DNA from 3 places in the Desulfitobacterium metallireducens DSM 15288 genome. Region 2 is predicted to be linked to each of the others. Evidence: riboswitches for the same ligand, from Rfam matches in the RefSeq annotation. Region 2 holds a riboswitch; each other region holds the start of a gene.
The links. Region 2 has a riboswitch for cyclic di-AMP ahead of DESME_RS06020 (C40 family peptidase). Riboswitches for the same ligand answer to the same signal wherever they lie in the genome.
Positions count from the first base shown of each region.

Region 1: it holds a riboswitch for cyclic di-AMP, as region 2 does, so the genes downstream of both, DESME_RS09000 (C40 family peptidase) here and DESME_RS06020 (C40 family peptidase) in region 2, are expected to answer to the same signal.
Region 3: it holds a riboswitch for cyclic di-AMP, as region 2 does, so the genes downstream of both, DESME_RS09085 (KUP/HAK/KT family potassium transporter) here and DESME_RS06020 (C40 family peptidase) in region 2, are expected to answer to the same signal.

Region 1 is NZ_CP007032.1:1,874,463-1,885,439, reverse strand. It holds gene rsxC (electron transport complex subunit RsxC) at 1-302, opposite strand, end outside; gene DESME_RS09015 (SoxR reducing system RseC family protein) at 322-729, opposite strand; gene DESME_RS16435 (IS3 family transposase) at 658-894, shown strand; gene DESME_RS09010 (Y-family DNA polymerase) at 1,575-2,849, shown strand; gene DESME_RS09005 (YolD-like family protein) at 2,836-3,213, shown strand; gene DESME_RS09000 (C40 family peptidase) at 3,551-4,858, opposite strand; cyclic di-AMP (ydaO/yuaA leader) riboswitch at 4,857-4,990, opposite strand; gene DESME_RS08995 (YkvA family protein) at 5,170-5,565, shown strand; gene DESME_RS15915 (excinuclease ABC subunit A) at 5,558-5,719, shown strand; gene DESME_RS08990 (putative immunity protein) at 5,926-6,453, shown strand; gene DESME_RS08985 (hypothetical protein) at 6,753-7,097, shown strand; gene DESME_RS08980 (D-alanyl-D-alanine carboxypeptidase family protein) at 7,321-8,568, opposite strand; gene DESME_RS08970 (ABC transporter ATP-binding protein) at 9,032-9,964, shown strand; gene DESME_RS08965 (ABC transporter permease) at 9,964-10,977, shown strand, end outside.
Region 2 is NZ_CP007032.1:1,235,470-1,246,446, reverse strand. It holds gene DESME_RS06050 (MFS transporter) at 1-433, opposite strand, end outside; gene DESME_RS06045 (molybdopterin-containing oxidoreductase family protein) at 426-2,465, opposite strand; gene DESME_RS06040 (hypothetical protein) at 2,645-3,019, opposite strand; gene DESME_RS06035 (DMT family transporter) at 3,152-3,595, shown strand; gene DESME_RS06030 (hypothetical protein) at 3,608-4,147, opposite strand; gene uvrC (excinuclease ABC subunit UvrC) at 4,233-6,053, shown strand; gene DESME_RS06020 (C40 family peptidase) at 6,260-6,994, opposite strand; cyclic di-AMP (ydaO/yuaA leader) riboswitch at 7,001-7,128, opposite strand; gene DESME_RS15880 (HesB/IscA family protein) at 8,077-8,403, opposite strand; gene DESME_RS06010 (hypothetical protein) at 8,514-8,756, opposite strand; gene DESME_RS06005 (adenosylhomocysteinase) at 8,820-10,088, opposite strand; gene DESME_RS06000 (Mrp/NBP35 family ATP-binding protein) at 10,175-10,977, opposite strand, start outside.
Region 3 is NZ_CP007032.1:1,895,149-1,906,125, reverse strand. It holds gene DESME_RS09100 (DUF2238 domain-containing protein) at 1-567, opposite strand, end outside; gene DESME_RS09095 (CDGSH iron-sulfur domain-containing protein) at 775-1,014, shown strand; gene arr (NAD(+)--rifampin ADP-ribosyltransferase) at 1,650-2,399, shown strand; gene DESME_RS09085 (KUP/HAK/KT family potassium transporter) at 2,425-4,431, opposite strand; cyclic di-AMP (ydaO/yuaA leader) riboswitch at 4,846-4,991, opposite strand; partial or broken gene DESME_RS09080 (IS110 family RNA-guided transposase) at 5,730-7,011, opposite strand; gene DESME_RS09075 (tyrosine recombinase XerC) at 7,158-8,093, opposite strand; gene dgt (dGTPase) at 8,559-9,965, shown strand; gene DESME_RS09065 (toll/interleukin-1 receptor domain-containing protein) at 10,094-10,789, shown strand.

The sequences.
Region 1 (10,977 bases), 640 kb from region 2:
TCATTTTCAATGATAATAGCAAGACATTTCCCTAGGCTTGGATGAGGTTGATCAGAAATTTCCACAACAGTGCCTGAAATAGTCGCATGAACATTGCTTGAAACGGCACCGCCCGCAGAGGCAATAAGCTGCCCTTTTTTCACAGTATCCCCCTTTTTCACAATAGGCGTACAAGGTGCGCCTATATGTTGACGAACTGGGAGAATCACTTTCTTTGGCAGCTCAGGGATTTCAATAGCTTTTCTTTCTGTTGCTGTTTTGTGGGTATCAGGATGAATACCCCACTTGATTTTTCCAAACAACTTTACCACTCCTTTCTCTTCATTGAATGACTCTTATAATAATAGGCTTCTCTGATTGTAGCGATGAATCAAAGTGTTTGACTCCAATTATCGCTAACAGAGCAAAGAGCACCCCTCCCAAGATCATCATTAAAGCTGTTGAAATCATGAATTTTAAAGAAAAATAATAGCCAAGGTATATTCCCAGTGCTACCGCTAGTAAGGGCATAATGAATACCATAAAGAAGGCAAAAATCATATTGTTTTTCTTATTCTCAATTAAAACATGTTGACCAATTTTTGTGCCAAGGGTATCGGTAGCTTCGAGAATCATCGCGCTGTCTCCTGGACAAGCACCACAACCGATGCATTCACTATGCCTGCTGATTCTCACCGTGGCATTTTCACCTTTAAGTTCCACAACTATTCCTTCAAGCATCTCACTCATTTGTTCAGACTCCTTTTTCACATTGACAAAAAGAAAATCAAAAGAATCCACAAGAAATCTAAAGAATTATACGGTTTTAGACGGATTACTAAGGATCTTCGAAAACACAAAATTAAATGTAGTAAGAACCGAGTTCACCGTTTGATGAATCTGCAACCACCATAAACACCGGGCTGGTCTTTTTTCCTTGGTCAAGATTAAAGATATGCTAAAGAAATGATCCGAATGTCAATGTTCCCACAATCACATAATGGTTAGATTTCGCGCCGTTTACTTTTCTTACTCGACTCTGGTCATAGTTTTCATGATATGCACCCCCAATCACCTGCATATCCTATTGTTGATTGGTATATTCCTTAAGTCCTCCAATGAGATAATTAGTGCTTCTACATTTAAAAAAGACTTCCTGCAAGAAAGTAACATTTAATTGCTCAAAAAATTTACATTACAACATATTAATGATACGAGATGAATCAGATAAGATTGGACAATTTTGAGAAAAAAATGAGCTACGATTAATCATGAGGATTATTTAAATAGCGTGTTAATCCATCTCTTTATAAGGAGTTAGACATTAATTTGATAAATAACAAAAGGTTATTTATACTTTGTATACAAGACAAAAAGGAAGATGCGATACAATGTAGGCAAATATCCGTAAATGGGGAAATAGCATGGTGAAAATATGATTTAAAAGAATTGCTTGCCCAAATTCCCGATGAAAGAGGCAATTATCAAGTAGATTCTAAAAGAGACGAGAGTTGGTTCAGTAACAATTCCGTCTCTTTTTACACCTTCACAATAAGAATGCAAAGAATAGCCCGCAGACAGGAGGATTAAACAGAATGACAAATCGCTCATATCTTTGTATAGACCTAAAGTCATTCTATGCTTCGGTCGAATGCGTGGAACGGGGTCTCGACCCTATGACCACGAATCTGGTTGTCGCTGATCCTGAACGGTCGGATAAGACCATATGCCTTGCTATTACTCCGACGATGAAAGCACTAGGCATCCACAATCGCTGTCGGGTATTTGAGATACCGAAGAACATAAAATATATCATGGTCGAGCCGCGAATGCAGAAGTATATTGACTACGCCGCCGAGATTTACGGTATCTACTTGCAATACATCTCAAAAGACGATATCCATGTGTATTCCATCGACGAGGCTTTTCTTGATGTTACCAGTTACCTTTCACATTATGGACTGACTGCCAAGGAGATGGCGTTAAAACTCATGGCAGAGGTTCTTAGAAAGACCGGCATCAGAGCGACCTGTGGTATCGGTACAAATCTTTACCTCGCCAAAATCGCTCTTGATATAACGGCGAAACACTCGCCGGATTTCATCGGTATTCTTGACGAAGAGTCCTACCAAAAGACGCTTTGGGACCATAAACCCATCACCGATTTCTGGCGCGTCGGTGCTGGAACGGCACGACGCTTGGGGCAACGCGGTATCACAACAATGGGACAGGTCGCTCATGCTGATGAGGATATGTTTTATAAGATATTTGGCATTGATGCCGAGCTACTGATAGACCATGCTTGGGGACGTGAGCCGACGACCATTGCGGATATAAAAGCCTTTAAGCCGAAAACAAACTGCCTTACCAGCGGGCAGGTTCTCATGCGGGATTATACCTTCGATGAGGGCAAACTGATTGTGCGGGAAATGATGGACTTGCTCTGCCTTGATCTGGTAGAGAAAGAGCTTGTGACGGCCTCCGTGTCCTTACAAGTCGGTTACTCTAACGCGCTCCGTGCTGACCCGGCAAAAGGAACGGCATCGCTTGCAACCCCATCCAGCGCCGATAGGGTGCTGATTCCTGCGGTTGTTGAACTCTATGAGCGAATCGTTGATAAGAGTAAACCCGTCCGGCGCATTAACATCTCCTGCAATAATGTGGCAGCTGAAACGGGATACCATCAGCTCAGCCTCTTTGATACGCAGGACGAAGCAGTGGAACGCAATCATAAGGTTCAAAAGGCCGTTCTCAGCATCAAGAAGAGATGTGGCAAAGATGCTGTTCTGAAAGGAATGAACTTTGAAGAAGCTGCCACCACGCGTGAGCGGAACCATCAGATTGGAGGGCATAAGAGTGGCAGCAAGTAGACCGAGAGCTAAAATGCCCGTATCCGAGCGGGCAAAGCAGTTTATGCCCTTTGCTGCCGTAAGAGGTCTCAATGAGGCTCTGGCGAAGAAAGAGCGTGATCTTGGCATTGTCCAGAAAACGGAGCTGTCCGAGGAGATGGCGGACGAACTTAACGCGAAGCTTGCCTTGCTGCAAAAAGGCAGTATTGCGACTGTTACCTATTTCTGTGATGGTGAGTATCGTTCCATAAGCGGTGAGGTATTACTTTTCAATGTGGTTAACCGCATCTTGCGCATCGCTGATACGAAAATTACATTTGATGACATTCTGGACATTTCAATGGAAGAAACAGCTGAAGAAGATTCGCGGCATGGAGTTTTATGATGTGACCAAGGTTACAATTCATAAGTCGGTTTAGTGGCTAATAACACCTATTTATTCAGTGCTACATCTCAGGTTTAAGTGATAAATACTCATACAATAAACCTCCTAAAAAAGGAGGTTTATTGTGGTATAATATGTCACACGACTATTATGATAAGAATTTTAGTCAGAAGTATTTGAACATTTAGAGCTAAATAGAATTTGATAAAAGTTACATTCCCTCAAGCATATCTAAATGAAATGCAAGATATTACGGAGGCTTTGAAAAACAGAGCTAACAAAGGCTCCACCTAAAAAGGACGTACGAAATTCAGGATTTCGTACGTCCTTTTATCGTTTAATAGCGACGGGCACCCAGATAATGTGATGCGTAATAACTTTCGTTCAAGCTATTTGTAGTCACACCACGGCGGGGGTTAGCGGCATGAACGAAACTCCCTCCACCGATATAGATTCCCACATGGGAAGCTCCAGGTCCATCGGTGTTGAAAAATACCAAGTCACCAGGGGATAAGTTATTCCGGCTCACGGAAGTCCCAGAAGCAAATTGGGCATAGGAGGTACGGGGTATTGAAATTCCCGACCCACGATAAACGTATTGTGTAAAGCCTGAACAGTCAAACCCGCTTTGGGTCGTTCCACCCCACACATAAGGCGTTCCGATCAAGCTCATAGCGTGATTGATAAGTGATGAACCATTAGATCCACGAGAAACACTAACGTTCGTAGCCCCTGAAGTTTTCGGTCCTTGAAGGACGACTTGTGTAACGGGTTGTTTTGTAACTTGCTCACTCGTTACACTGCGTTGGACATCATGACCATTTCTTTGTTCATAGGCATAAGTAACTACTTTTGATCCATTGCTCCCTGGAGTGATGACTTTCGTTTGGCCGCTTCGCAAACTCGAATCCGTTTTGGTTTCGGTATTATAAGGTATGTCTTGGGTTTCGGTGTATGTGCCTTTGCTGATCACAGTGAGATACGGTGTTGTATCCACCAATTTAATCACTTGACCGGGTTTTAACGGACTACTCTCGGTCATCCCCGGGTTTCCTGCGAGGACATCTTTAGTTAACATATCATTCTTACGAGCAACCAACCACCAAGAGTCATTTTTTTGAACCGTATACTCCTTGGTGGTGAGATGGCCATCGATCAGAAGTTGCAAGGTCTTATCGAGGGGTTGAATTTCCGAGGGAGAAGCGTCCATCGTCTCAATCGTCACCTTTTCAACAAAACTCACCGAGTCGATTTTATTTTCGGAACTCGGATCGGCAAAACTGTCCTTGTATTGTTGGAGCAAGGTGTTTGCCTCATCTTCATTTGCTAAAATAGCAACCGTAGTGCCATCAATTTTCAGGGCAACTGCGTGTTGGGTTGCTGCTTCAGTGGTTTTTTGATTGGAATCAACCAATAAGGCATAGGCAGGGGGATGGGCAAAAGCGAGGGATGATCCCACCAATACGATTGTGACAATCAAGGCTCCGCCGATAAACTGAGGAGACTTCCACGGAATACGTTTGAAAGAGACGTCTTTGAGAGATATCTTTTTCAGAGAAATCTTCTTAAAGGAAATACCTTTGAGTGAGAAACGACTGAGAAACACGATTACACGTTTGAAGCTCTGATTACTAAATTTAAACATTTGCCACCTTTTGAGCTTACGAGGTTAGTTGACGGGTTTGGGCACAGGTGTAGCCCTACGCACCTAACGGCACGATACACCCCAGTACGAGATCCCCCGTTCTGGAAAAACCAGATTCAGCTTCTATTCTTCCTTTCTTTATGTATTTAATATTAATATTCTTCATAACTTGGCAATATCCTGTAAAATTCGATTTAGTAAATAGTGTATTTTATTTCCAAGATTTGATACATGGTTTTTTACAATTTGGCAAGGAAAATAGATGCTTTTGTCGAAATTATACTCCACTAAATAAAAGTGGAGGTAGGATAATGAAAAAGTTTGATGAAAGTGCCGCAATCAATATGTTCTCTGGCTATGTTAGTAAGGGCGAAGATATTTTAAAGAATCCAAGCAAGGTTGAAGAAACCATAAAAAAGGCCTTGGAAAAGGCTAAAGAAAGTAGAGGCCCACTTGATGAAATATGGCATGATCTTCAGCTTATGTTTGGAATAGCAGGTGATTGGGTAAAAGGGAATTACAGAGAAGTACCTGTTGGATCTATCGCGGCTATTATTGGAGCATTGCTTTATTTTATATCACCAGTTGATCTGATCCCAGATGTAATTCCTGGAGTCGGTTTAATTGATGATGTTTTTGTACTTTCGATAGCCATAAGACAAGTAAGGTCAGATTTACGAAAATATGAACAATGGAAGAATGCATGAAATTTTAGTAGCCATACTCGATGTCATTCGTCATGCCGATTGGATTATTGACGTGGGTCCTGAGGGCGGTAGCAGAGGCGGTCAGATTCTTTTTAAAGGAACACCGGGTGACTTGAGAAACTGCAAGGAGTCAATTACGGCAAATTACGTGTAAAATACTTTCTATTTTGATGTGGAACGCAAATATTGTGTTCCTTTTTTTCTTGATAGGGAAGCATATCCTATTATGATTTAGGTCACCCTTCAATCGCTTTAACATAGATGTTTAAATAAGCAATAAAGGGAAAGCACTGCTCGGGAGCGAAATTAGGAAGTAATGGCACTATGGACCGGGGAATCACCCCTGATGGGAGGATGAATATGCCAAAAACACGAAAAATGTTAAGTGACTGGAACGCGCCGTATATTCAGTCGCTTGTGAAATTGATTAAAACGCAGAGCAAGTCAACACTAGCGCATTGGGCGGTTGATTATGCCGAGGGAGTTATATTGCCGCTGTGGAGCAAGCACTACCCAGACGATATGCGTCCGCAAAATGCGCTAAATGCCGCTCGGGAATGGCTTGCCGGGAAAATCAAACTACCAGAGGCTAAGAAGCAAATCCTCGAGTGCCACGCGGCTGCCCGCGAAGCCGATGGGAAGCCTGCTGCGCAAGCCGCCGCAAGGGCGATCGGTCAGTGTGCGTCGACGATTCATTCAGCACGGCACTGTATCGGACTCGCGCTCTATGGTGCGATAGCAGTTTCATATGACACTCTCGGAACCAAGGTTCCGTGGGAGCAGCTAGAGCAATGTGTCGCCGTTGAATGCGGGCGTATGCTTGATGCACTCCGTGCCGTAGCCGTTGATGATGAGCCGAACCCGGCAAAAATTGACTTGAAGTGCTGACATCGGCAGAATAACACGCGGCAAACGCGAGGAAACTTGAGCAAAACGGTTCAGAGTGATGATTGAGGAAGCTGCTACACGGGAATGAAATGGTGCGAAAAATGACCGGGTTAATCGTGGCTAGAGTAAACCGTGCTGTAGATGCGCTAGAAAACTATAAGTCATCAAGACCTATCGGTGTATGGGTACGGAGCCTTTTACCTTTGCCTATGCAGAGTATTTAACTCCTTGAGTTGTTAGGTGCTGGTGTTTTCTTAGTAAGATTAGCGAAATTGATTGAGAACTGGAGAGGTATATGAATGGATTTTGGTGAAGTCTTCAAGGATATTTCAGCGGGAATTTTGGTTACCGATGCAGATTTTAATGTGGTCTGGGCCAATACCTTCGAGGAAGATTTTTATGGAAAACCCGTGATGGGGTTGTGGTCTGTTGAGTGTCATAAGGAAGAAAATCGCCAAAAGATTGCCGACTTTGTAGCCCGGTTTAGAAGCGGGGAATTAAAATCCTTTACAAAGATAGCCTTTGGGATGGTCATTACCTATAGTAGCTATTTTAAGGACGGGGAGTTTGCCGGAATGGTTCGAACCCGGATTTATTTGCCCGAGGGAGCGGATGCGAAGGAGACTGCTCATTATCCAAAGTGAAATAAAGTAACACAAATAGATGGAAGGGCCTGGGTTTAATCCCAAGCCCTTCCAATGTTTTGCCTTTCAAAAGTGATTTGGTAAGCAAATTAAAATGAGGATATGTCATTTAGAACCGCTAAGAAATGAAAATCAAAGATAAAAGGCCTTACGTCGAGTATATGAATCCAACTAAAAACAAACCTGACACCGTATGAAATACGATGTCAGGCTGCATAAATTATTAAAAACGAATCAGCCGCCAGAAGTATCCGGGCGCGTTGATGGGCTGTGAATTTTCTAGAGGGACTTCGAGAACGGTCTGTCCTGCTTGTTCGATTTCTAATGTTCCAATTGCTTGATTAGCTTTGATCGGTAATGGGTTTTGAGTCATATTGATGGAGTACGTAAGCTTCATCCCCGGATAACCAAAGATTTGGACCGGTTCCGTTGCTTTTAAAGGGCTGCTGCTGTGCCAAGCCGTGGTGATTTGTCCAAATCCTTCAGCCGGTTCGGTTAAGGGATAGAGTTTAAATTGAGGTCGGACCTGGTCAAGGATTTTAGCATTGGCATCGAGAGCGCTTTGAAGGGATTGCAGTGTTTTTTGCCCTAAGACCGCTCCAATAATATAATGAGTTTGACTGCCGACTTTTACAGGTGTTGCCGACACAAAATTACCGCCGGCGACTGTCATGGAACCCGTTTTAATCCCGACGATTCCATGCTTGCCAAGCATGGAGTTCACATTATAAACCGTTCCTGCAACAGGTAGCGTTGCTTGCGGCATGGCCACGATTTCACGAAAGATAGGGTCTGACATGGCAGCTTGAGCAATTTTGATCTGATCGACGGCATTGCTGACCGTTGCTGGATTAACCCCGCTGGCATCCGCATAATGAGTTTGCGTCATACCGAGGGCTTTTGCTGTTTCGTTCATTTTGTCCACAAAGGCCTGATCCGAACCGGCAACCCATCGGCCTAAGGTATCAGCGATGTTATCACCGGATGGAAGCATCAATCCTTCGAGCATTTGCTTTTCGGTGAGTTGTTCTCCTTCAGCAATCTTTAAGACAGAATGCCCATTATTTGCTCCCTCTTGATAACCGGCAAAATCCTGAGCACTCATCGTTAAGGTGGGGCCTTCTTCACCCGGTTTTAGGGGGTGTGCTTTTAAGACAAGATAAGCGGTCATGATTTTAGTTACACTGGCAATCGCAACTGGAGATTGATCCGAAGTGGAAGCAATGACCCCCAAATTCTCTGTACCGACGGCAGATTCGCCTTGATCCGGAAACGATACCGAAAGCTGACCTGGCAAGGTGATGGATTGGGTGGTAGCTTTGGCGTCAACTGGAGGGACGGGGCGAGTAATTTGAATAGATCCCCCTACGACAAGCAATACGACCAGAAGTGAAACGAGAATTCCTTTGATCGGAAGGGGCGGCATTTGAGGCCGTTTCGTAGTGGGTGGGGTCGAGGGAGACTGAGTCATAAGAAGACCTCCTATGCTAATAATGTTTAATGGTACATGTACAATTCTAATTGATAATGCACAATTCGACAACGCATTTGCCGAATTTAGCTGCGTCCATATTTTGGATAAGGACGTCGATCATCGAGCCACTTTAGCACAACTTCCAAAGTTCATAAACCTTTACTTTAACTATATTATACAAAAATTATTAAAAACTAAATGAATGCGGAACAGAGATACAGCAGATCGCTTCTGAACAGCAAAAAACTCAAATAAATAGCACCGCTCCTGTAGATACCAGAGCGGTGTTTCAGCATTCACCATGCCTGTAATCGTCCCAATTGAAAGAACATATGGAAATTAGAGGAAATGCGTGAGGATTTGCCGAAAGACATTATAGAGATTGGTATGATTTATAGGCTAAGTCTATATAGTTTTTGTGTATATCTAAATCTTAGGTGTACAGAAAGTAGGGTGAATGATGTCTCTTGATTTAATTGCTGTCCATAAATCTTTCGGTCAAAATCGAGTTATCGATAATCTTAATCTATCCATTCCTGAAGGAGAGGTTTTTGGTTTCCTTGGCCCTAACGGTGCAGGCAAAACAACGACAATGCGCATGATCATGGATATTATTAAACCCGATCAGGGTAGTGTGACTTGGAGCGGAAAAGAGGTCCGATTGGAGACGACCCGAACTTTTGGATATCTTCCTGAAGAGCGGGGGTTATATCCCAAAATGAATGTTCATGACCAAATGCGCTTTTTTGCTCGTCTTCGAGGATTATCTTCTTCTGTGGCCGAAAAACGTATTCTTTACTGGTCTAATCGGTTTCAGTTGGAAGATCTACTGAAGAAGAGGACGAACGAACTTTCCAAAGGGAATCAGCAAAAAGTCCAATTTATTATTGCTATTTTGCATCAACCGAAACTCCTAATTCTTGATGAACCCTTCTCTGGGCTTGATCCGGTCAACGTCGAACTCCTCAAAGAAGCTTTTCGAGACCTTGCAGCAGAAAAACGAACAATTCTCTTCTCGAGCCATCGGATGGAACATATTGAAGAACTCTGCCAATCCCTTTGTATTATTAAGGCAGGGCAGGTCTTAGCTCATGGTTCTGTAGAGAACATTAAAAAGCTATCGGGCCGTCAAATGGTTCACTTAAAATACAAAGGCTCATTGGATTTTCTCAAGGCTTTTCCGATTAAACCAGAAAAACCTTTCATACGAAACAATAAATCGGAAGATGGATCTTCTCACACCTTAAATGACATCGAATTTGAACTTCCACAAGGGGTAGATCCCCAAGTAATTTTAAGAGGCGCTCTAGAGCAAGGACAAGTTCAACACTTTGAGATCGGCTATCCATCCTTGAATGAAACCTTTATTCGTTTAGTAGGAGGGGATATTTGATGGAATTCTGGATTTTATTTCAGAGAGAATATCGTGAGAAAGTTTGCAGCAAAACATTTATTCTCTCCACGCTCTTAGGGTTAGTTGTTATTTTGGGGTTATCCTTTGCCCCCGCCATCATGGATAAGATTAAGTCTGCAGATAAACAGCAAATTATTGTTCTTGAAACGAGCGGACGGGTTACTCCTTTTTTAGAGAAAAACCTTCAGGATAAACTGCCTAGCGGTGAACCGGAATTTTCTTTCCAAATCATGAATGCTGATGATTCCAATTGGTCAACGAAGAAAAGAGAAGCAATAGACCAACTCTTAACAGGTAAAATTTCAGCTGTTGTTGAATTTTCTTCACCAGAAGCACCGGGTAAAGTAATTTGGCACTCAAAAAAAATTGAAATGGGAGGAGCATCTACTAAGGTAAAAACCGTTCTACAGCAGATGGTGACTCAGGAGCGCATTCAACAGAGTGGCCTTTCTTCAACCCAGCTTACTGAAATTTTGACCCCGATTCCTTTTGAAACACAAGCGGAGGGGCTTAGAGCAGCAACTCAAGAACAACAAACTCAAAATATGACCCTGGTCTATTTTCTCCTTTTTATGCTTTACTTTTCGTTAATCGTTTATGGGACGTACGTAGCTAATGGCGTAGTTGAGGAAAAAAGCAGTCGAGTTATGGAAATGATGGTTGCTAGCGTTAGACCCATGACGTTGATGGCCAGCAAAATTATCGGGATCGGTGCTGTAGGGTTAACCCAGTATTTTCTTTGGATTGGGACGGGACTTGGCCTTCTCGCTTTAAAAGGGAAAGGTATAGCATTGGTCCCAGGAATGAGCCTTCAAATAAACACGATTGAACCGCTTTATTTGGTCTATTTCGGGGTTTTCTTTATCCTAGGATTTCTCTTATATGCGGCTATGTATGCTGGAATCGGGGCAACGGTTAGCCGTACTGAGGACCTTCAACAGGCTGTGGGTCCGATGACCTTTTTAGTTATTATCGGTTTTTTGCTTGCCATG
Region 2 (10,977 bases):
CTCTACCCGCAAGTTCAATGACAAAGGATTGACGAGCTGGGACATCTACCGTATTCGCTACCCCTAGGATCAAAGCTAAAATGAGTAACATCCAGTACCGAATCAGCCCTGTACCTACCAATAGCGCTAAGGCAAAAGCCAAAATCATTAAGATGGTTTGCGTCAAGATAATGATGTGACGTTTCGAGATTCGATCTATCCAAGCCCCTGCATGTAAGGACAATAAAAGCATGGGGAGAAATTGCATCGCTGATACCAATCCGAGCAAAAAGGGTGAATTGGTCAATTCAAGAACCAACCAGGCTTGCCCAATATTTTGAGTCCACGTTCCGATCACCGATATAATTTGTCCGCACCAAAACCACCGAAACGGTGCATGGGCCAGTGCCGGAAAGGCCTTAAAAAATTGGCTTTTAAGAGTTAAATCATTCATATACTTTCCTTACTTCTACTCTATTCGAGAAAAAGGTTGCGCCATTTCCCATATCTGCCAGACGGCTAGGCGTTAAGGCATTGATTCCAATGCCTTTTTCGTAATCCCGTGGCCACCATACTCCGAGGGTAACAACAACACCACGTAAAACACTTTTACGAACAACTGCCTTGAGTTGACAACTTCCGCGATCGTTATATACCTCAACCTCGTCTCCTTCATGAATACCACGAACAAGCGCATCTTCAGGGTGAATCTCCAGTTCTGGGCCTCTCCAGCGACTTTGAACACTCTCGATTTGGGCGAAGGTCGAATTAAGAATAAGATGGTGAGGCGGAGAAATTAACATTAAAGGATGTTCGAGGTCTTCTGTTTCTAGGCCTTCCACAAGGGGAATATAGGTAGGAACCGGCGACAGTCCCAACACCTGAGCGCGTTCAGAATATAACTCAATCTTACCACTCGGTGTACCTGGCTTATGGTCGATAAAAGGAAGTTCTTCCATTTCAAGCGGAATATACCGTTCAGCTTTTAAACGTTCTAAATCGATGCCTTGCTTCTGCAAAGCTGATGTCATTAAGGCACTGCGGGCGATATCCTCTGTCGTCTCCTGAAAACACGCCTCCTGAAATCCCATTCGTTGAGCCAGTTCTTGAAATACTTCAATATTGGGTTTACTTTCCCCTTGACGAGGAATAATTGGATCAGCCCATTGTAAAATACCATGCCAATAACTTACATAAAGATCTGCATGCTCAACATGAGTTGTTGCAGGTAAAACGAGATCCGCCCAACGGGCAGTATCCGTCCATACTTGCTCATGAACCACCGTAAAGAGGTCTTCCCGTGCTAGTCCCTCCAAAACTAATTTTTGTTCAGGGGCTACTGCAGCCGGATTACTATTATAAACATAAAGAGCATAAATTGAAGGCTTCAGGTTCGTCAAAGCCCTTCCTAATTGGTTCATGTTCACGACTCGAGGAGAGGATTTTAAGAGATCAGGACGTTCAACCGCATCCTTGTTCAAGGGAAAATAACCCGAATTAAATTTAAGCAGACCGCCTCCCTGATCCTTCCAGGCTCCTGTAAGAGCAGGCAAACAAGCAATCGCCCAAGTCGACATTCCCCCGTTCTCATGATGCTGAAAGCCATTGCCGATTCGAATAAAACTGGGATGCGCCTCACCATATTCATGCGCTAACTTAACAACCTCCACCTCGGTTAAACCCGTAATTTTCGCCACACGCTCAGGTGGATAATTCTTAATTTCCTCATTGAATTCCTTAAAGCCTTGGATATACTTCTCGATCCATGCTAAATCGTGTACCCCATCGCGCACGATTACGTGGGCTAACCCCAGTGCCAAGGCCCCATCTGATCCAGGAAGGATTTGATAGAACTCGTCCGCCCATTTGGCTGTTTTATTTAGGTGAATATCGATAACTACGATCTTCGCTCCGTTTTGACGGGCTCGATTCGCCAGCATGGCTTGGTGCAAATTTGTTTCCAGGACATTGATCCCCCAAAAAAGCAGAAAGCGTGCTTTTACCGTTTCAAGCGGGTTAACTCCTCGAGACGCACCATAGGCCATTTGGTACCCGGCGCTACCTGCCGCTGAGCAAATCGTTCTTTCAAGCTGAGTTGAAGCCAGCCGATTAAAAAATCGACGGTCCATGCTGGCTTTATTAATGATTCCTTCTGTCCCAGCATATGAATAGGGCAAAATGCACTCTGCTCCGTGTTTATCAATCAAGGTTTGCCATCTCTGCGTAATCTCATTCATAGCCTCTTCCCACGAGATTCGCTCAAATTGTCCACTTCCTTTGGGTCCACTTCTCCTCATCGGAAAAAGAACACGATCAGATCCATAAATCCGTTCTACATAATATTTTGCCTTTTCACAAATCACCCCTTGCGTCACAGGGTGTAAAGGATCTCCCATAATTCTTTGAATTCGACCTTGACTGAGTTCTATTTTCCAAGCACAAGTATCTGGACAATCATGAGGGCAAACGGAATACTTGAACTCCACGGGATCCACCCTTTCTTTGAAAAAATGCACCGCATCCACGCAGTGCATTTAAACCTCTAATCTCTCAAAATTATAACATAATTTATAACATAGACGAAAATAATATACCTTAGTGACAAAGTAGAACCATAAAAGAAAACTCGGCTTCCGCCGAGTTTCAGAGAATGAACGTTACACTTCTACTGAAGATAACTACCATAAATTGCTCTTTGTGTTTTGATTGCCTTTCTTACTTCATTGGCAACTCGCCACGTTTCCTGATACTGCGGAGTCAACAAGCTCAGTCTCCCATTTGTCTTATCAATCAGAATGTCAACAGAAGGTTTCCTGTCCTGAGCCTTTTCACCAGGGTGTAGAATGTCAATTCCCACTTTATTTTCATCATATTCAGGTGGAACTAAGTAATTGAGCACCTCTTCTGTGGCTTCAATAAGTTCGGTAACTTGGTCTTGAGGATATCCTTCACGAAGCAGGATATCTTTAACTTGACTCAGAGGGTGATCAAGAGTGAGTAGCATCTGGGCCCGTTGCACAAGATTATAATCAATATCCACGAGACGCCACCTCTTTTTTTAATTGTTTTACATCTTCATTTTCCCCCTTCCGATGAAAACGAATACAAGCTAGTTCTTGTCGAAGTTGGAGAACTTGTCCATCCATTCAAATAATTAAGCAGGAGGTTTTTTATGGCAAAATTTTTATCATTTCCCTTTCTTATTGCAGCTGTATCGGGAATAGCGATGGCCATTCAAGGTTCCTTAAATTCCGTGCTTCAGCAAAAAACGCATCTCTTAGCCGCAACTTTTGCAGTTCATCTCATCGGTGTTATCGTGGCCTTCATCACTGTTCTCGTCTTTCGCGTACCTATCATTCAATATAACTGGGTTTCAATCCCATGGTATCTTTATCTTGGCGGAGTTCTCAGTGTTCTAATTATTGGCTTAGTGGCTTTCAGTATTCCTAAAATCGGCGTGTGTAATGCGACCACAGCTATAATTATTGGACAAGTTGGTGCGGCCATCATCATCGACCATTTTGGTTGGCTCGGAGTTGAACGCTTACCCTGGAATCCTTGGCAAATTCTAGGCTTAATTCTCTTTGCTGCCGGTGCAAAATTGCTCTTTGACTAAATCTACATCTCATCATGTTTTTGTTCGAGTATCAATCACGGCCATATTGGTTATGATTGAATAAACTTCCTCACTCACCGTAAATTTAAGTATTTGCCCATTCGCGGCAAGAATTACTGTATTTTTAAGGTCAGCCTTGGTATCTCTGCTAATCAAATTGGTCAGAAAAGTATAGGTTTCATTCGTTACTGAAAGCTGGTTGAATTCTCCATCAGACACAAAGATAACCCAATAACCCGTCGAAACCTCGTTCTTATTCCCATATAGTCCTGTGAGCACATTAGAAGAATATCCTGAATTAAGTATGCTTGAGGTATCCTGGGTAAGATTGCTCGAATCTAGCTCTAAGCCGTAACTATTCAAATCACTTGTCAAATTACCCGTATCTGTGGTAACTGCTTTGGTTGGATCGGTTATACGAGAATAAACATCTTTAAAAAAATTAGGAAAGATAAATAATCCCACAACACCTATGATCAATACCCAAAATGCCAAAGCCTGCATGTCCTGCCACATATCGTTACGCGGGGGACGTCCCCAGGAATTCGGCATAATCATCCCTCCCCATCAATTTAGAGTGTCCTCTTAATAATATACGAATAAACCTCCGCCGTTATGATATGGGGGAGGCTAAAACTTGCATCCGTTCACTTCACCCACTAGAATGATAGAGAGGTGTGTGGAGATAATGGAGATTTTACGCCAAAAATTAAGTTTATTACCTGAGAAACCTGGAGTCTATTTGATGAAAGACGCAACCGAACAAATCATTTATGTCGGTAAAGCTAAAATTCTTCGAAATCGAGTTCGTTCCTACTTTACAGGTTCTCATAATGGCAAAACTCAACTCATGATCAGCCAAATCGCTGATTTTGAAACAATTCTCACGGAATCTGAAGTTGAAGCCCTTGTCCTTGAATGTAATCTTATCAAAAAATATAATCCGAAATATAATATTCTCTTAAGAGATGATAAATCTTACCCCTTTATCGCTATAACCGAAGAGTTACACCCTCGAATTATGGTGACACGAAAAGTAAAAAAAGGATCCGGGAAATACTTTGGGCCGTACCCCAATGCAACTGCAGCTAAAGAAGCTTCTCGTCTGCTAAACCGACTATTTCCCTTCCGCAAATGTCGTCATGTTCCGTCCAAGCCTTGTCTTTATTATCATCTTCATCAATGTCTTGGTCCGTGTATTGAAGACATTCAATCTAGTGCTTATGAACAAATGCGTAAAGAAGTAACCTCTTTTTTAAAAGGAGATCAGCATAAAATAATTACTCAACTCGAACAGAAGATGCAGGATGCTGCAGAGGCCTTAGAATTTGAAAGGGCTAAAGAATATCGCGATTTAATCGCCGATTTGCGAAAAGTCGGTGAAAAACAAAATATTACCCTCAACGATTTTGTGGATCGGGATGTCTTAGGTTATTCTGTCACTAAAGATCAAATCTGTATTCAAGTCTTCTACCTCCGTCAAGGCAAGTTGTTATCCCGAGACAACTTTATTTTTCCTTTCTTTGAAAACCCAGAAGAAGCTTTCATTTCCTTCGTAGCTCAATTTTACACAGACAAGATCACCCTTCCTCAGGAAATCCTTGTTCCGCCAATTGATATTACGCTCTTATCTCGGCTCTTTCCGATCCTAGCTCCCCAAAAAGGACAGAAACGCGACTTAGTGCATATGGCGATGGAAAATGCTAAAAAAACGTTGCATGACCAAATTACACTTGAGGTGCGACATATCGAAGAGAACCTGCAAGCTTTAGATGATTTGGGGAAATCGTTAAATCTTTCTGCTCCCCGTATCATTGAATCCTTCGATATTTCAAATACTGCGGGTACAAACACCGTTGCTGGCATGGTTCAGTTTTTGGACGGTAAGCCCAATCGCCATAACTACCGTAAGTTTAAAATTTATCCGATGGCCAATATGGACGATACCGCAGCAATGCGCCAAGTTATAACCCGCCGCTATAACCGCCTTAAACAAGAAAACTCACACCTCCCGGACCTGATACTACTCGATGGAGGTAAAGGACAAATTAGTGCTGCTCTTGATGCTCTCCATTCCCTCCAGTTAAATATCCCCATTGCGGGTATGGTAAAAAATGATCATCACCAAACAGCAGGTTTGCTCAATGAAAAAGGACTTCCTGTTATAGTTGAAAAGAATTCGCCTACCTTTCATTTATTAGAGCGCATCCAAAATGAAGTTCACCGTTTCGCGATTACCTTCCATCGCCAACAGCGCGCCAAAAATATGATCCTATCCGAATTAGATGGAATCCCTGGAGTAGGTCCCAAACGTCGTCAAACCCTTCTCCGCTACTTTAAATCAACGGCTAAGGTTCGTACAGCCAGTTTAGAAGAGCTCCAGAAAGCAGGCTTACCCGCTCAGATTGCCGAAATCATCTATCAGCACTTTCAGGAGGAAAAGAAACGTGATTCTTAATTATCGTGTGGAACTGTGCCGTGAGTGCTATTTTAAGCGAACCCAGCAGTGCACTAAAACCGACTTTTATATTCATAATTTAACATCTGCCGAGCCCGGTGGGGAGTGCTCTGGCTATAAACCAGTTCCCTGGCTTCCCAGTCAGCTTTGAGAAAGGCATAAAAAGAGAGTAGCAAAATTGCTACTCTCTTTTTATGCCCTCTGTACTAGTTTGTGACTCTTCTTGCTCCCATATAACGGGAAGCATAGTAACTCTCCGATAAACTTGTGGTTCTAACTCCACTGTTTGAGGCATGAACGAAACTTCCTCCACCGACATAGATTCCAACATGGGAAGCTCCCTGATCATAAGTCGAGAAAAACACCAAGTCTCCAGGTTGTAATTGATTGCGAGAAACTGCAGACCCTACTCCAAATTGAGCGTAAGAAGTACGTGGCAAACTTATTCCTGACCCTTTAAACACATATTGGGTATAACCAGAACAATCAAAACCGCTCCGGCTTGTTCCTCCAAATACATAAGAGGTACCAATAAGGCTCATTGCGTTACTTACCAATTTGGAAGAATCAGTACTGCTACTCCGAGATACTTGTGTTTGTTGTTTAGTTGCACTTGCAACTTGCTTTGGCTTACTTGCAGTTTCTTTCTTCGTTTCAGTCTTTGCAACTTCTGCCTTCCTGTCTTCAGCTACGGCAACTTGGACTTTTGGAGTAGGCTCAGCCTGTTTAGTCTGAGTTTTTCCCGCTGAAGCAATTATTTTGTTGCGTGTTGCTGAAGCTGAATATCCAGACACAGAGTTTGATGATAATACTATTGTCTTCAAACTAGTCGTAGGTTCAGCAGCCTGGGCAGGGTAATGTGCACCCATTAAACTACTGAATAGCAGTACGCTGGACAAAGTCATACTGCCCACCCACACTTTACGTGAGGATGAAATCATTAAACGGAATCCACCTTTCTTTGCTTACGAGGTTAGTTGACGGATTCGGGCATCAAGGTGTAAAGCCCTACGCAATCACTTGCGATTCACCCCATAGGAAATCCCCCGCTCTGTAGTCTCAGCTCACAAGTGATCTAACCCTACAGAATTCAGCAGAACTGATTATTTTATTATTATTCGATAAAGAGCCTTAAATTCCTCCATCTAATTTATGGTAATTTAAAGTTAAAAACCAAAAACACCTCTCATAAGAGAGGTGTGCCTTTGGGCTTTAGGACATCAGTGAAAAAATATTACGGCTTAGGTCAAGTAGGTTTTCCCGCTAAGATCCCCAGGTTTCCCTTGAGGCGGTTTCCCTTTTCTCTTAACCTGAGGTGTTACCAGCACTCAGAACTTGATCGCCACTGAGACCGCACTTCAATCCTCACTGATTATCGTTCTAGAAGTTTTCCTTGACACTCCTTAACAATCTAGCCTCTTTTGCAGAAAAGAATTTCCGGCAGACTGAACTATATCGGCCAACATAGTCCAAGTCCCTCTCACCTTCCCAACTTTTCCACCTCAAGGCAGGCTACGCTGCACTAAGTTCCTTCCTAATGCAGGTTCATACCCCAAGCCGTAACCCCTAAAGGAACCACGTACTTAGGCCTCCACGGTTAAGGGTAGCGCCCGCATGCCATTGCGGATCCCCCTGAACCTTAACTCCCAGCAGCAACCCTCGACTGGGCGTCGTAAGCCACCACCAGGAACTTCATCGGTATGCCCTCGGCGGATTCTTAGGCCCGCCTTCGATTGCCATTTCGTGCACTAGAATAACGCACCATTGCCCAAAGGAATAATAAATACTATATCTATTTTACATGGTTATATGAAACTTTAAAACTGGCCTCTATCTATTCATACTCAAGAGAATCTCTAAAAATGAATGCAATCATGACGATACGTTTAGAAATATTAACCTAAGATTAAATATCTGCTAATCTCTAATATTCCCCAAATTTGCGGATATACCCTAAAAGATTAATATAAACACCATATAAGCAAAATAAATAAAGAGCTTAAAAAGCTCTTTATTTAATGAATTAACTCCCGCAACTGCTGCAACCCGAATCACAGCCACCACCAGGATTATTCGTTTTGATTTCGAACCCACCACCATACTGAGACTCTACATAATCGATAACTGCACCTTCAAGATATTCTGTCAGTTTATCCTCAGTAAGGATCGTGACTCCAAAACCTTCATCTACAATATCATTTTCATTCTTTGACTCATCCAGAGTCATGCCGAAATTCGGCCCTCCTCAGCCAAAGCCAGCGACATAGAGACGCAAGTAGGAATTATCTTTATTCTGACTTGCAATAACCTCTTTCACCTTCTGGGCTGCGATTTCTGTAATACCAACCATAACTCAATCGCGCTCCTTTTTTAGAATCATTTTAATTAGTTTGGATATGAACTTATGATACATGGAATTTTGCACAATGTCAAACTGATTCTTTAGTATAAGATGACATTTTAAACAAGTTTAGCGTCATTACCTGGTTTTAGATCCTTCCACAAGCGTTTAATTTCCATTTCAACATTGGCCGGTAAATCTTGGGCATTTTCTTGAAGTCGATTCATTTGAAATTTTACTTGTTCGACGAAATTCGAATTTTCCGGCCAAATAATATACGCTTGAGTTTGAGAAGTAAATGTATTTTTTATAAGTAAGATAAAAACAACAACAACCAATAAACGCCATAAGGTTTTAAACAATGGATTATCCGACCTTTCTCTTCAAGATAATCCTAGTATAACCCGCCAGCATGACGTTTAAGCTTAACCATGAACCCAGTTGGATAAATAAGATTTCTGTTCCTCACTTAAATCATCAATTTGGAGACCTAATGCTTCAAGTTTAAGACAAGCAACACGTAGATCTGCTTCATGAGGGACGGGATACACTTTTACGGGCAAGGGTTCAGCTTGTGTTGCTAAAGCATACAAAGACAGAGCCTGGAGAGCAAATGTCATGTCCATAACTTCTGCAGGATGACCATCCCCAGCCGCCAGGTTCACAAGCCGTCCTTCAGCAAGCAAGAAAAGCTTTCTCCCATCAGCGAGTTTAAACTCCTCAATATTTGGGCGAACAATACGGGTCTCGCTAGCTAACGCCTTCAAATCATCTTTGTTAACTTCAACATCAAAATGACCAGCATTAGCAAGGATCGCGCCATTCTTCATGACCTCAAAGTGCTCACCGCGAATAACATCTTTATCTCCAGTCACTGTGACAAAGAAATCTCCTCGAGTTGCGGCTTCGATCATTGGCATAACTTGAAAGCCATCCATCCAAGCCTCATTAGCCTTAATAGCGTCCACTTCGCAAACAATAACACGAGCGCCAAGACCTTTGGCCCGCATAGCTACACCTTTACCGCACCAGCCATACCCCGCTACGACGACAGTTTTACCCGCAACGACGAGATTGGTAGTTCTCATAATGCCATCCCAAACTGACTGACCCGTGCCATAACGATTATCAAACAAATATTTCATTTGAGCATCATTGACTGCAATCATTGGGAATCCAAGTTCTCCATTTTGTTCCATCGCTTTGAGTCGAAGAATACCCGTCGTGGTTTCCTCAGCTCCACCTTTGACCTGAGAAATGAGTTCTCTTCTTTCCCGATGGATAGTTGAAACAAGATCTCCGCCATCATCAATGATGTAATCCGGTTTAAAATCTAGCGCTTGATGAATATGTTGATGGTATTCCTCCGCCGTTGCTCCATGCCATGCATGAGCCCCAATTCCTCCCTTAACTAAGGCAGCAACAACATCATCCTGAGTAGATAGAGGGTTACTGGCAACTACCGTAACTTCTGCACCCCCGGCTTGAATGACTTTAGCTAAGTAAGCTGTTTTAGCCTCTAAATGTAAGCAAACAACGACTCTTTTTCCTTTAAAGGGAAGTTCCTGTTCAAATTCTTTACGTAATTGATTTAAAACCGGCATATGCCCTTGAACCCATTCAATTTTAAGTTGACCTTGAGGCGCTAAATCGATATTTCGTATGGTTGATTCTAACACTACTGACAAAGCCATTTCACCTCACTTCTTATTTCTCCGCTTTGGGAAAAAAGGACCTGCGTCAAAACGCAAGCCCTAACTGTTCAATTTTCCGTTTCTCCTTACTGAGCTGCATCCTCAGACTTAGCATGAGTATTATCTTTAGCCACTTCTTCAAGCATTTTCTTGACAATCTTATCAAAGTTATCGGTTTGATAATCTTCAATTTTACCAAGATCAGACATGCTGGAGAGTACAGGATCAATAGGCAACTGTCCTAAATACGGGATTTCATTCTTACTCGCTTCTTCTTCACCCTTAGGTGCACCGAAAATCTCAATTTTCGTATTACAGTCTGGGCAAGAGACGTAAGCCATATTTTCAACTAATCCGTAGAAAGTTGTCTCATACTTTTTAGCCATTTTAATCGCTTTCCGAACGATCATACCCGCCAATTGCTGAGGACTTGTAACCATAACTACCCCATTAACAGGAAGACTTTGGAAGATTGTAATCGGGACATCTCCTGTCCCTGGGGGCAGGTCAATTAATAAATAATCAAGTTCTCCCCACACCACATCCGTCCAAAATTGTTGAACTAATTGAGTAATAATTGAACCTCTCCAGATAACTGGATCGTCCTCATTCTCAAGCATTAAGTTCAAGGACATCACTTTAATCCCGCCCTTACTTACAGGGGCAGTCACGCCAATTTTATTAACATTGGCCTTTTCCGTAATTCCAAAGATTTTAGGAATGCTCGGTCCGGTTATATCCGCATCCAAGATGCCGACTTTATAACCTTGCCGCATTAAACTTACGGCTAACATACTCGTCACCGACGATTTTCCGACTCCACCTTTACCACTCATAACCGCAATTATTTTACCAATCTTGCTGGCTTTTTGCGCTTCAGTTAATTGAG
Region 3 (10,977 bases), 660 kb from region 2:
GCCACTAATTGCCCCTATTAAAGCGATAAACATATCCCAGTGGGTATCCCAGATATCCCCCTGGAGTCCCACGAATGCTTCTGCTCCACCCGCAACTAAGGCAACGAATCCCTCAGCGAGCTCGTAACTCGCACTTACTCCGAGGACTAAACCAAGAACTAAGATTATCGTCAATTTCATATTATTAAGATCTAACTTTCGCAGCAATATTTCCCGGATAGTCATGGCTCCGGCTAAACCACCAATAAGATGAGCAAATCGATCGTAGAAATTTCTTCCTGTATGAAAATAGTCTTTAAACCAGTTAAATAGGGGAACTTTGCCATACCCAAAATGCCCGCCGATTAAGATGATTATGGCATCTAAACAAAGAAGGATATAAACGAGTGTAGTCAGACGAAACGTGTTATAAGTATATATAATAATAATTGTTCCGAAAATAACAGGAATAACTTCGAGAAACCAAATCCCGAGTTGATCCGCTTTAATCACCGACCATATAAACATAATTAATAAGATCAGGAGAAGGTAAAGATGAATCTTGGGTATAGATTTTAATTTAAGCATTTCGGCTCCTTTGAATTATTGTTTTTTATTAGAATGGTCTATTTGCTAAAATCCATACTTATCTATGTGGCAGTAATTTTGGACATTTAAGGGGTGTTAGAGGAGCACCTTACAAAAAAAGTACGTAGTAGCATAAGGTATAACTTATAAGTTTAAGACGCAAAATAGAGCGAAACAAATAAATCAATGTAAAAAGGAGAGACAAGTATGGATGAACCTGTTGTTGCGGGGAAATCGCCTATACCAGTAGAACTCAAGAAGGGTGAAACGTATTATTATTGCACATGTGGCAAAAGCGATAATCAGCCATTTTGTAACGGAGCCCATCAAGACACTTCATTTACACCTATGGCATTTACTGCTGAGAAAGATGAAACAGCGTACTTATGTGCTTGTAAGCACACCAAAAACCCTCCATATTGTGATGGTTCACACCAAAATCTGTAATAAATATAAACTTGCAAATTGTACTCCGAATTTCATTGGAGTACAATTTTTATGCATAAAGTGCCTTCCGGAAATGAATCAGTCACGATCTGGATTTGCCAAGTCGTGACTGATTTTCTGCTAAAAACGAAGGATAATTTGACTTATTTCTCCGCGTTTGTTATCACGTTATTCATCAACTTCTTCACGGCCACCCCCGAAAACTAACAGGTTATCGACTGGTATATGTTCCCGAATGTAGTCTGTCAAATCAGTATCGCCAACGGATACACCGCCGCAAAGCTTATGGCAAGTTTCCTCCTTTTTTCTCCAATCACTAATATTTCTATAACCCTATTTTAGCTATTGACCTTAACTGTTTGAATTTCTCGATGTGGATAGGTTACACTTAAATGGACAGTTCTCTTGAGGCCTAGTAAACTTAAAACCAATATTGAAAGACGAGGAGATTGCTATGATCAAGCGGGAACGAAGATCATTTACAGACGAATTTAAAAAATCAAATGGTTCAACTTTATCTCAATGGTAAACCCAGGGTAGAATTGACCAAAAACAATCCGTTAGCAATAGCGGTGGCAATTGATGGTACGAACATGGCTTATCTGATGAGCTAACTTTACAGGGGGGAAAATAAAATGGATATAAAATTTGATCCAAATAATGTTGTTATTAAACTCTGTATGATGGGGATTAATTTAGAAGATAGTGGAAACATTGAAGATGCAACCACGATGTTTAATAAAGCATGGCACGAAGCAACAGACGACTATGAAAGATTTATTGCAGCTTATCATTTCGCTCGTCAACAAAAGAGTATTACAGACAAATTGGAATGGATGGAAACATCATTACGGTGTGCACTAAATATAAATGATGAAAATGTCAAAAGTGCATTCTCAACGTTATATTTAAACATTGCCAAATGTTATGAGGAATTGTGTGATTCTAATAATGCAAGTAGAAATTATGAATTATCAAATTCCTATAAGGGTGCGCCTTCTGATAAGGGACCATTTTATCATGGAACAAAGGCAGAATTGCAAGTTGGTGATTTACTGACAGCGGGGGGTAATTCAAATTACAAACCTGAGCTTAAAATGAACCACATTTATTTCACTGCTAACGCAAATGGCGCAGGACTTGCAGCAGCATTAGCAAAAGGAGAAGGAAGAGAACGCGTTTATAGAATAGAACCAACAGGTGAATTTGAAAACGACCCAAATGTTACGGATAAAAAATTTCCGGGTAACTTAACACGTTCTTATCGCTCACAAGAACCTCTAAGAATTATTGGTGAAGAAACAGAGTGGACGAAACTGACAACGACCGAGCGACACAAATGGCGCGAAAATTTAGCCAAAAACAAGGGCGAGATTATTAACTGAGCATAAAGCAAAGCACCCTTTGATTTTATAGAAGTTCTCGCTTGAGTTTGATTGGCCGAGTGGTTCCTAAACGCAATGGGACGTGTTCAACTTTAACATCCGTATGTTCGAGCCCAAACCATTTCACAGGGGAAACCGTAATTTGCTTTATGCTGAGTTTAAATTGCATGATTAATCGTTCATATAAAGGAAGGTTGGTATCATGAGCAAGTTCTTCACGGACTAAAACAAAACAGAAATCCCCAACGTTACGATTTACTACATTTGTAGAATACATTTGCGGTTGTTGTTTTAGTTCGTGGGATTCCATTAGATCTGTAACAACTTGTCTTAGATACGTGCTCACTTTTTGTTCAACCCTAAATCCTAAGCGCAGTTGAATTTTGTAAACATAATCGGTTCCAAAGTTTTCTACGGTGTAGGCCATTGTCCTTGGTTCATCTGTTACCTGTACATTTATAAACCAATAAACTTCTGCTCTTTTTGGCCGCTTATCTAAAATCGAATAAATGATTTCATTATCTATATGCCCTGATTTTGATTTGCTGGTTAGATAAACCAAATTCGTGGCATATACTGGAATATGTTCATCTTTTCTTAGATTATCAAGCTTAGAAATATAATCTTCCAGTGAAACTTCTTTCGTCACGACTTGTTCAAGCTGTGTCGCTTTTAACCATAAAAACATCAGAATTAAAATGAGAGAAGCAATAATCACAGTTATAAAACCGCCATGAAAGAACTTTACGGCACTTGAGACGAAAAAAGCAGTTTCCAATACTCCAAAAATGATAACCATGAGGAGTGCGAGTACCCTGGATACCTTTTTTTGAAGAAGGTAATTGAACAATAAGATTGTGGTCATCAGCATCGTAATTGTAATAGCTAACCCATAAGCCGATTCCATGTGTGTCGATGTTTGAAAGAATAGGACCACTCCGATACAAGAAATCATTAAGAGGAAATTGACGATCGGAATGTACATTTGCCCTTTAGACATCGCTGGATAGTTAATTCTTAATCTCGGCAGTAGATCTAACTTAATGGCCTCTGAGACAAGGGTAAAGGATCCGGAAATTAAGGCTTGGGAAGCAATAATAGCTGCTAAAGTAGCAAAGACAACACCAATGATACGAAAATTATGGGGCATTAGTTCAAAGAACGGATTAAAGTCCATAATATTTTGTAGCCCCTGATTATCTTTAACCTGTAACAACCAAGCCCCTTGACCAAAATAGTTGAGCAGCAAGCAAATTTTAACAAAAGGCCAAGTTCCATAAATATTTTTTCGTCCTACATGTCCTAGATCCGAATATAACGCTTCTGCCCCTGTTGTAGCCAAGAATACACTGCCCAAGATTGCAAACCCGACTTTATTTTCGTCACTAAACAACAGTTTAACTCCATAGTAGGGAGAAAATGATTTTAAGATATCAAGGTTTCCGAAAATATGTATAACACCTAGAATCCCTAACATGGTAAACCATAAAATCATAATGGGTCCAAATAATCGTCCTATGATCTCCGTTCCCGTTCGTTGTATGAGGAATAGGACACAAAGAATAATGATGGTAATCAAAATAACAGTGGATTGGCTAGAGCCAAAGCTATTCGCATAGGCCGGAATCCCTTTTAAACCTTCCACAGCAGTTGTGACGGTAACTGCCGGAGTTAAAACACCGTCAGCTAAAAGGGCTGCTCCCCCAATCATAGCTGGAACAATCAGCCAGCCACCCATCTTTCGAATCAATGAATACAGTGCAAGGATGCCACCTTCTCCATGATTATCTGCTTTGAGTGCAATTAGGACGTACTTAATCGTGGTAAGTAAGGTAAGAGTCCAGAAAATAAGGGAAAGGGAACCGTATATAAACTCATTGGAAAGGGATTTTAATCCACCATTCCCTTCAACTAATGCTTGCATAACATATAAGGGTGATGTACCAATATCACCATAAACAACACCGATTGTTACGAGCATACCGGCTAAGGTTAATGGCCGTTCCTTGTAGATATTTAATGCTTTTTCCATTATTTTGTCCTTCATTCCTTCATATCAATTTATCAGTGATATTATTGAATAAACAAAATGATCTTCATGCAGTTGCCGTTAGGCTGCTGTATTACTTTTGAAAGTGAGTTTTTTCAGCGTATTTAGTAAATACAGTGTGGGGGGTAATACAGAGTGCGGTTTACCTATGACAGATTAAACTCCGGCAATGCCTTCCTTAAAATATTGGCGAACCATTCAGAGCGACCTTCAACGTTTGAGCAGTCTTACTCAAGTAGTCCGCGCATGAAGTTTTCCCGATTAGCCACAAGTTTATTATTCTCTTCCTTTTATAACTTTTAAAATGAATTCCATGCTATTAGCTTCCTAAAAAAGAAAAACCCCATTTGGGGTTAATGTCAAAGTGTATAACAAACCAAAGGGTATGGTTTGCTTTTAACCCCCTTTCAACGCTTACGAGGTTAGCTGTCGGATTCGGATTGAAAGGAATAACCCGTCACATTCAGTGATTCACCCCATTTGGCTAATTGATAGCCCAGACTTGGTTCCCCCGCTTCCATAGAATTCAGCGCTGGCTTTATTCAACTTCTACTCATAATAATCCCTTTATATTGGATTGTATAGAACCGAATTTGAATAAAAACCTTTCAAATTCTCCAATAAGGCCTAGATTTTACTGGAATTTCTTTCATTATTAGTAACGTGCATTATATCTGCATTTTTCTTTCATGTGCTTAACCCGAAATCATTAAGTTCAACTTTGATTGACATGTCTATTCAAGACCCTTTAATAGTTCTCCAATTATTCGGATTCTTCAATTATACAACTGTTAAGAATTGTTCCTTCCGAGGTTGCACATCGTACTTATGTAGCGGAACAACCATTTGGCGATACATTGTTCCCATTATCCTCCCTATAATATCTTGGGATTTACTTTGATTTTCTCTTGTTTTCATAGAATTCCTAACTTACCTAAAAAGCTCATCACGGATAAAATTCGCATAGAATGCATAATTCAGAGAAACTGAGTATGGCAAAGCCAACGTCTGCTATTTTTAATATGTTGGCCGTTGTAAACCCACTATACTCACGGTGGTAAACCTCCCATGTCTAACAGGGTCAAGATTAACACATCTGCCCTAAATTCCTTCGTTCCACCTATCCATGATTGGGTGTCAGTAATGCTACAAAACCGAGTCTTTGCTCTAATGGATAATATGTTGACTGACTACCAGCTCTTTTATCTTGTTAGATTACTATGATTTGGGTACATTCTGTGGTGACGCCTACCAACAGAACTGCTTATTTGCACTTTCTGTTACGCTGCTAAATACTCAACGGGACGATGGATGTCTTTAATTAGCTTTTGCGGGTCGTAGTCTATGCCTTTCGTTAATATTGCATAGAATACCCGAATCAGTTTACAGCTTAAGGCGATTAGCGATTGTTTCTTTTTGAGAGGATTCTTGTTTCTTGTCGTGTAATACTTATGTATCTCTGCAAACTCTGTGTTGTTAGAGACTAGTGGCATCACCGCTTGAAATAGAATTGCCCTCAGTCGCGCTCGCCCCCGTTTGCTGATCGTGGTCTGTCCTTTGTGCTTGCCTGAGCTGCTTTCTCGCAAGGCCAATCCGGCAAGTTTTTGAATCTGCTTCGGAGAATTAAAGCGTCTAATGTCTCCAACCTCAGAGATAAAACCAGCTACTGAAACCAGTCCCACACCTTTAATTTCAAGTAGCTTTGCTACTTCTGGTATTTGACTGCACAAACCATCAATGACCTCTGTGATCGCTTGATATTGTGCTGTTTTATTATGATAGTCTTGGAGTAATAGCTTGATTTCCATTCGGGAACAAAACTCTCCTTCGGTGCAACCAATGCTCTTTTGAGCAGCTTCATACAGGCTCTTAGCCCTTTTCATACCCACTGCCCTCAGTTTGTTGTCCCTCCAAATTTGGTTTATTCCTTCTGCTCCAAGTTTTTCAATATCGCTGGGTAGAGGGGCTTCTTGCAGCACCAGCATGCTACTTGTGGCATCAAATTTAGCAAACACCGTTTCATGCTCGGGAAAGTATATTTTTAGCCACCGCTGGATGCGATTTTTATGCTATTCATATCCTTTGTATGCGCATTCTGCAAGCCGTAGCTATTCGCAATTCCGCATAGATCCCTTCCGGAATGTAAGGCTCATTGAATCTGCCCTCGATCACCAGCTTAGCGATTGTTTTAGGATCCTTGGCATCCGTTTTGCTCGGATGATTGTCATCCAGTTCTTTACTACGTTTTACGTGAAATGGATTGACCAGGACTAGCTTAATGCTTTGCTCTTTAAAATATGATGCTAGATTGAACCAGTAATGGCCGGTTGGCTCTGCGCCTACTATTATGGAGTCCTTATGTGTCTGCCTTTTTAGCCGTTCAATCCATGCGTAGCAGTCTTTGAATCCTTCTGCAGTGTTTGCAAACTTGAATACTTTCCCTAGCTCTACTCCTCGCCAGTCGAAAGCTCTGGCATAATGAAGTTCGCTTGCGATGTCCACTCCAATGACAATACTACTTTCTGAAAGTTGATTTAGTTTCTCGTTTTGTGTAAAATTCATCTGGATGACCTCCGGTATTTTTTGATTGGATTCTGTTGGCCAACAGTGTGTCCTCTCAAAGCTTAACGTGAGGTCATCTTTTTTTCAAAGCTCATTTTTTCTTGTTACAGGAATGCTACAAATCGTCTTGAGCCATCCTGAAGAAGCTAATTAAACATCATGGCAAGGGGATTTGAGTTCACAGCAGACTGCAATTGATGGTCATCAATATGGGTATAAATTTCTGTTGTGGCCACGCTCTCGTGTCCAAGGATTTGTTGAAATGACCGAATATCAACACGTCCATACTTATACATTAACGTCGCGGCCGTATGGCGCAGCTTATGGGTCGAGATAGTTTGAGGATCAAGCCCTGATGCAATAACATTTTTTTTAACAATGTTTTGAATAGCCTTGGTTGTCAACCGCTGTTTGTTTCGTGAAACAAACAAAGCTTTGGTTTGCACATCAAGGCTATTTCGTATTTGAAACCATATATTGATCGACTTCTTGGCGGCAGGGGTTAAGTAGATTTTTCGTTCCTTGTTTCCTTTGCCGATCACGCTGAGCACATCACTATCTATCTGGTTTATATCCAGGCTTGCTAATTCGGATAACCGCAGTGCGCAGTTAAGAAATATAGTGATAATGCAATGGTCGCGCGGCGATTTTTCACATTGGATCAACAGTCTGACGGAATCCTCCAAGGTAAGATACTTGGGAATTCTTTTGGGTAGCTTGGGTGTTTCCAACTCTTCGGCAATGTTGTTATCAATAAGATGAACTTTTGTCTTTAGATACTTCCAAAACTGTCGTATTGCGATTATTTTCCTTGCCCTTGTACCGGCAGAAGACTTTAATTTCGTTTGACAATGGGCTATGAAAGCGTACATCTCGTTAACGGATACCGATTTAATGAATTCCAAGGTTACCAATGAGAAGTCGCTATTGATTAAGCTAATGCCTCGGGAATTAAGAACATGCTCAAAGAACATAAGTAAGTCTGTACGGTATTCTTTTATAGTGCTTTCAGACCGACCTCTAATAACTATAAGATATCCTAGATACTGCTCGATAAGCGGACAACTTTTGTTTGATTGCATAGTAATCATCTCCTTACCAATAGTCTTGACCTATTTAGCAGGAGATAAAGTGATTTTAGCAATAACAACCAGGAGTTATAAGAATTCGCGGAAGTAGGATGGAAAGGGCACTAGTCTAGTTCAGAAGTTGGAAAAACGGGGGGATCGCAAGAGTGCTCCCTTTCGTGTATGTTTTGTACGGTGCTGATTTAAATGGCAATTGTAATTAAACAAGTCATTATTATTCATTCATCTGTAGGTTTGCCCATTTGGTCGATGCGTTATCATCGACCATTTTTACGAGTATTCGACATTAGGATAATGTTAACATGCTTATAGATAAGTTTCGAGGAGAATAAATATTGATGTGATTAAATTATAAATTTCCTTGGCTTTTAGCAATAATGTGAAGCACAGTTGGTTTTTATAAAATTATTAAAAATTGATAGGTCAGTAATATATCTTTAGGCGAGAGGGAGTATTGAAATGAAGTATGATTATAAAAATAGATTGAGTGTTAACCGAGAGCGTTCATCAACGGTAAAAAGATCCGCTCAAATTGATGAATTTTATAGCGACAGATCACGTGTACTATATTGTTCATCGTTTAGGAGACTTCAGCAAAAGGCTCAAGTTTTTTCTTTAGAACCAAATGCAAGTGTACGAACAAGAATGACTCATTCACTTGAAGTTTCTGATCTGGGAAGAACTTTATCAAATGGCATTGCTCAACGCTTATTTAACAAAAACATTATCTCGATTCGTTCTGTGCCTTATATAGTCGCTATTGTTGAAAATGCCTGCTTAATACATGATATAGGGAATCCTCCATTTGGGCATTTCGGTGAGGCAGCTATTCAGGACTGGGCAAGAAATAGTTTACCAAAGTTACCTACAGAAGTAATATCTCAGAACACTAAATTCTCTCTACTCATGAGTGATTTTGAAGAATTTGACGGAAATCCTCAAGGCTTTCGTACAATAACGAGACTACACACTGAACGCGATGAGTTTAGTTTGAATTTAACATATGCAACTTTACTCTGTGCTTTAAAATATTCCAGAGCGGCAGGTGAGGATCGAGATAATGGAATTTTAAAAAAAGCGGGATATTTTCAAACCGAAAAATCTTTAGTGGTAAAAATGTGCTCCGAGGTTAATTTAGAATTACATCACAGATATCCGTTAACATACATTATGGAGGCTGCAGATGATATAGCTTATTGTTTGAGCGATATATCAGACGGTATTGAAAAACGAATACTAACCGAGCAAGACTTTCTTAATGAGTTTAGAGAATCTTGGACTCAGGATTACCGTGAAGTAACCTGTCCGGTCAAAATTCCTGATCATATTGATAACTTTAATCATGATATCTCCATTCCATGGTCCAAAAAAGCTGTGCAAGAAGCAATTCAAAATTATATAGATAATCATGAGGAATTCTATAACGGAACCGCTAAAGAGTTAATACCTCATGATGGAATGGGCCGTGTTTTAAGTACCATAAAGAAAGTATCAAAGAAAGTTTTGTATACCTCTATTGAAGCCGAAAGTATTGAATTAACCGGATATGCAGTCATAACTGGAATATTAAGGCATTATGAGCTAATACTTAAATTACCTTATTCCATCTTTGAAAAAATCGCGAAGCAAAAGGAAGTGGACAATTTTGATGTTGAAAAGCGATTGTTTAACAGACTCGGTAAACGATATGTAAAAGCATATTGGTACGCTGTTGACAAACTTGATCAGACAGTAACTGAAGAATTTTTGGTATATGAATGGTGGTTGAGAATTCATCTGATTGTTGATCATGTGAGTGGCATGACAGATGAATTTGCGTTGGAGACATACCAAATGTTAGAAGGAATCAATCTATTGCGAGTATAGAGAATAACTTCCCATTATGTAAATAATGGGAAGTTCAAACAGATGCATGATGTAAAGAATTGACTTAGGGGTTATCAATAACACAAACGGATATAATTTTCTTAAAAAAATATAGGGGGAATAAAACTATGGCAAGATGTACAGCACCAGTTTACGGTCATCGCACGGCAAGTGGAAGGGCAAGCTGCCCAGTATGTGGAGGTGGAGGTAGTTATCGAGGTTACAACTCTTATTCCTCATATTCTTCACCGTATTCTTCATCATCAAACAGTTCTACAAGTCGTAGTAGTGTTAGCGGACAAACTAAGACGAAAGCACGTTGGTCTTTAGTTGGTTCTAGTATTTTATATACTTCTGCGGAAATTCGAACACTTACCCCTGTGCGTGATAATGTTGAGAAGCGTTCGAAATTACCAGATTTACGAGATGTTTTTCTTTGTCACGCTTGGGATGACCGTAAAGGCGCAGCTAAAGAATTACACGATCTCCTTGAATCAAAAGGTGTAACTATTTGGTTTAGTGAAAAGGATGTTCCTTTAGGTTCATCTTTACTTCGTGAAATTGATAAAGGGTTGGCAAAATCTCGTGTCGGTATTGTATTAGTTACGCCTTCATTTCTTAAACGTGTTGAGGGAGAAGGAATAGCAGATAAAGAACTTTCAGCTTTGCTAGCTCGTGATTTGCTTGTCCCTATTGTACATAATACGACTTTTGAGGATTTACGTGAAGTTAGTCCGTTACTTGGCTCGCGAAGTGGCTTAAGTACTATTGAAGAATCAATGGCAGATGTTGCGGCTAAAATAGCTGAATTGGTTACTACATAAACGACAAAAAAATCAAACTCTATGGACGAATAGCGCTGCTGATAACGAGCGGTTTTGCACAACGGTTGCACTAACCCCGAAGAAAAAAGGTAGTGTGAAATTGAAAGTTATAGCTCGCTTGAAAGGTAGTGCAAGCCGCCGGACGTTCTAGGCAATGACAAGTATAGTATAAGCAAACTCAGCAGTCC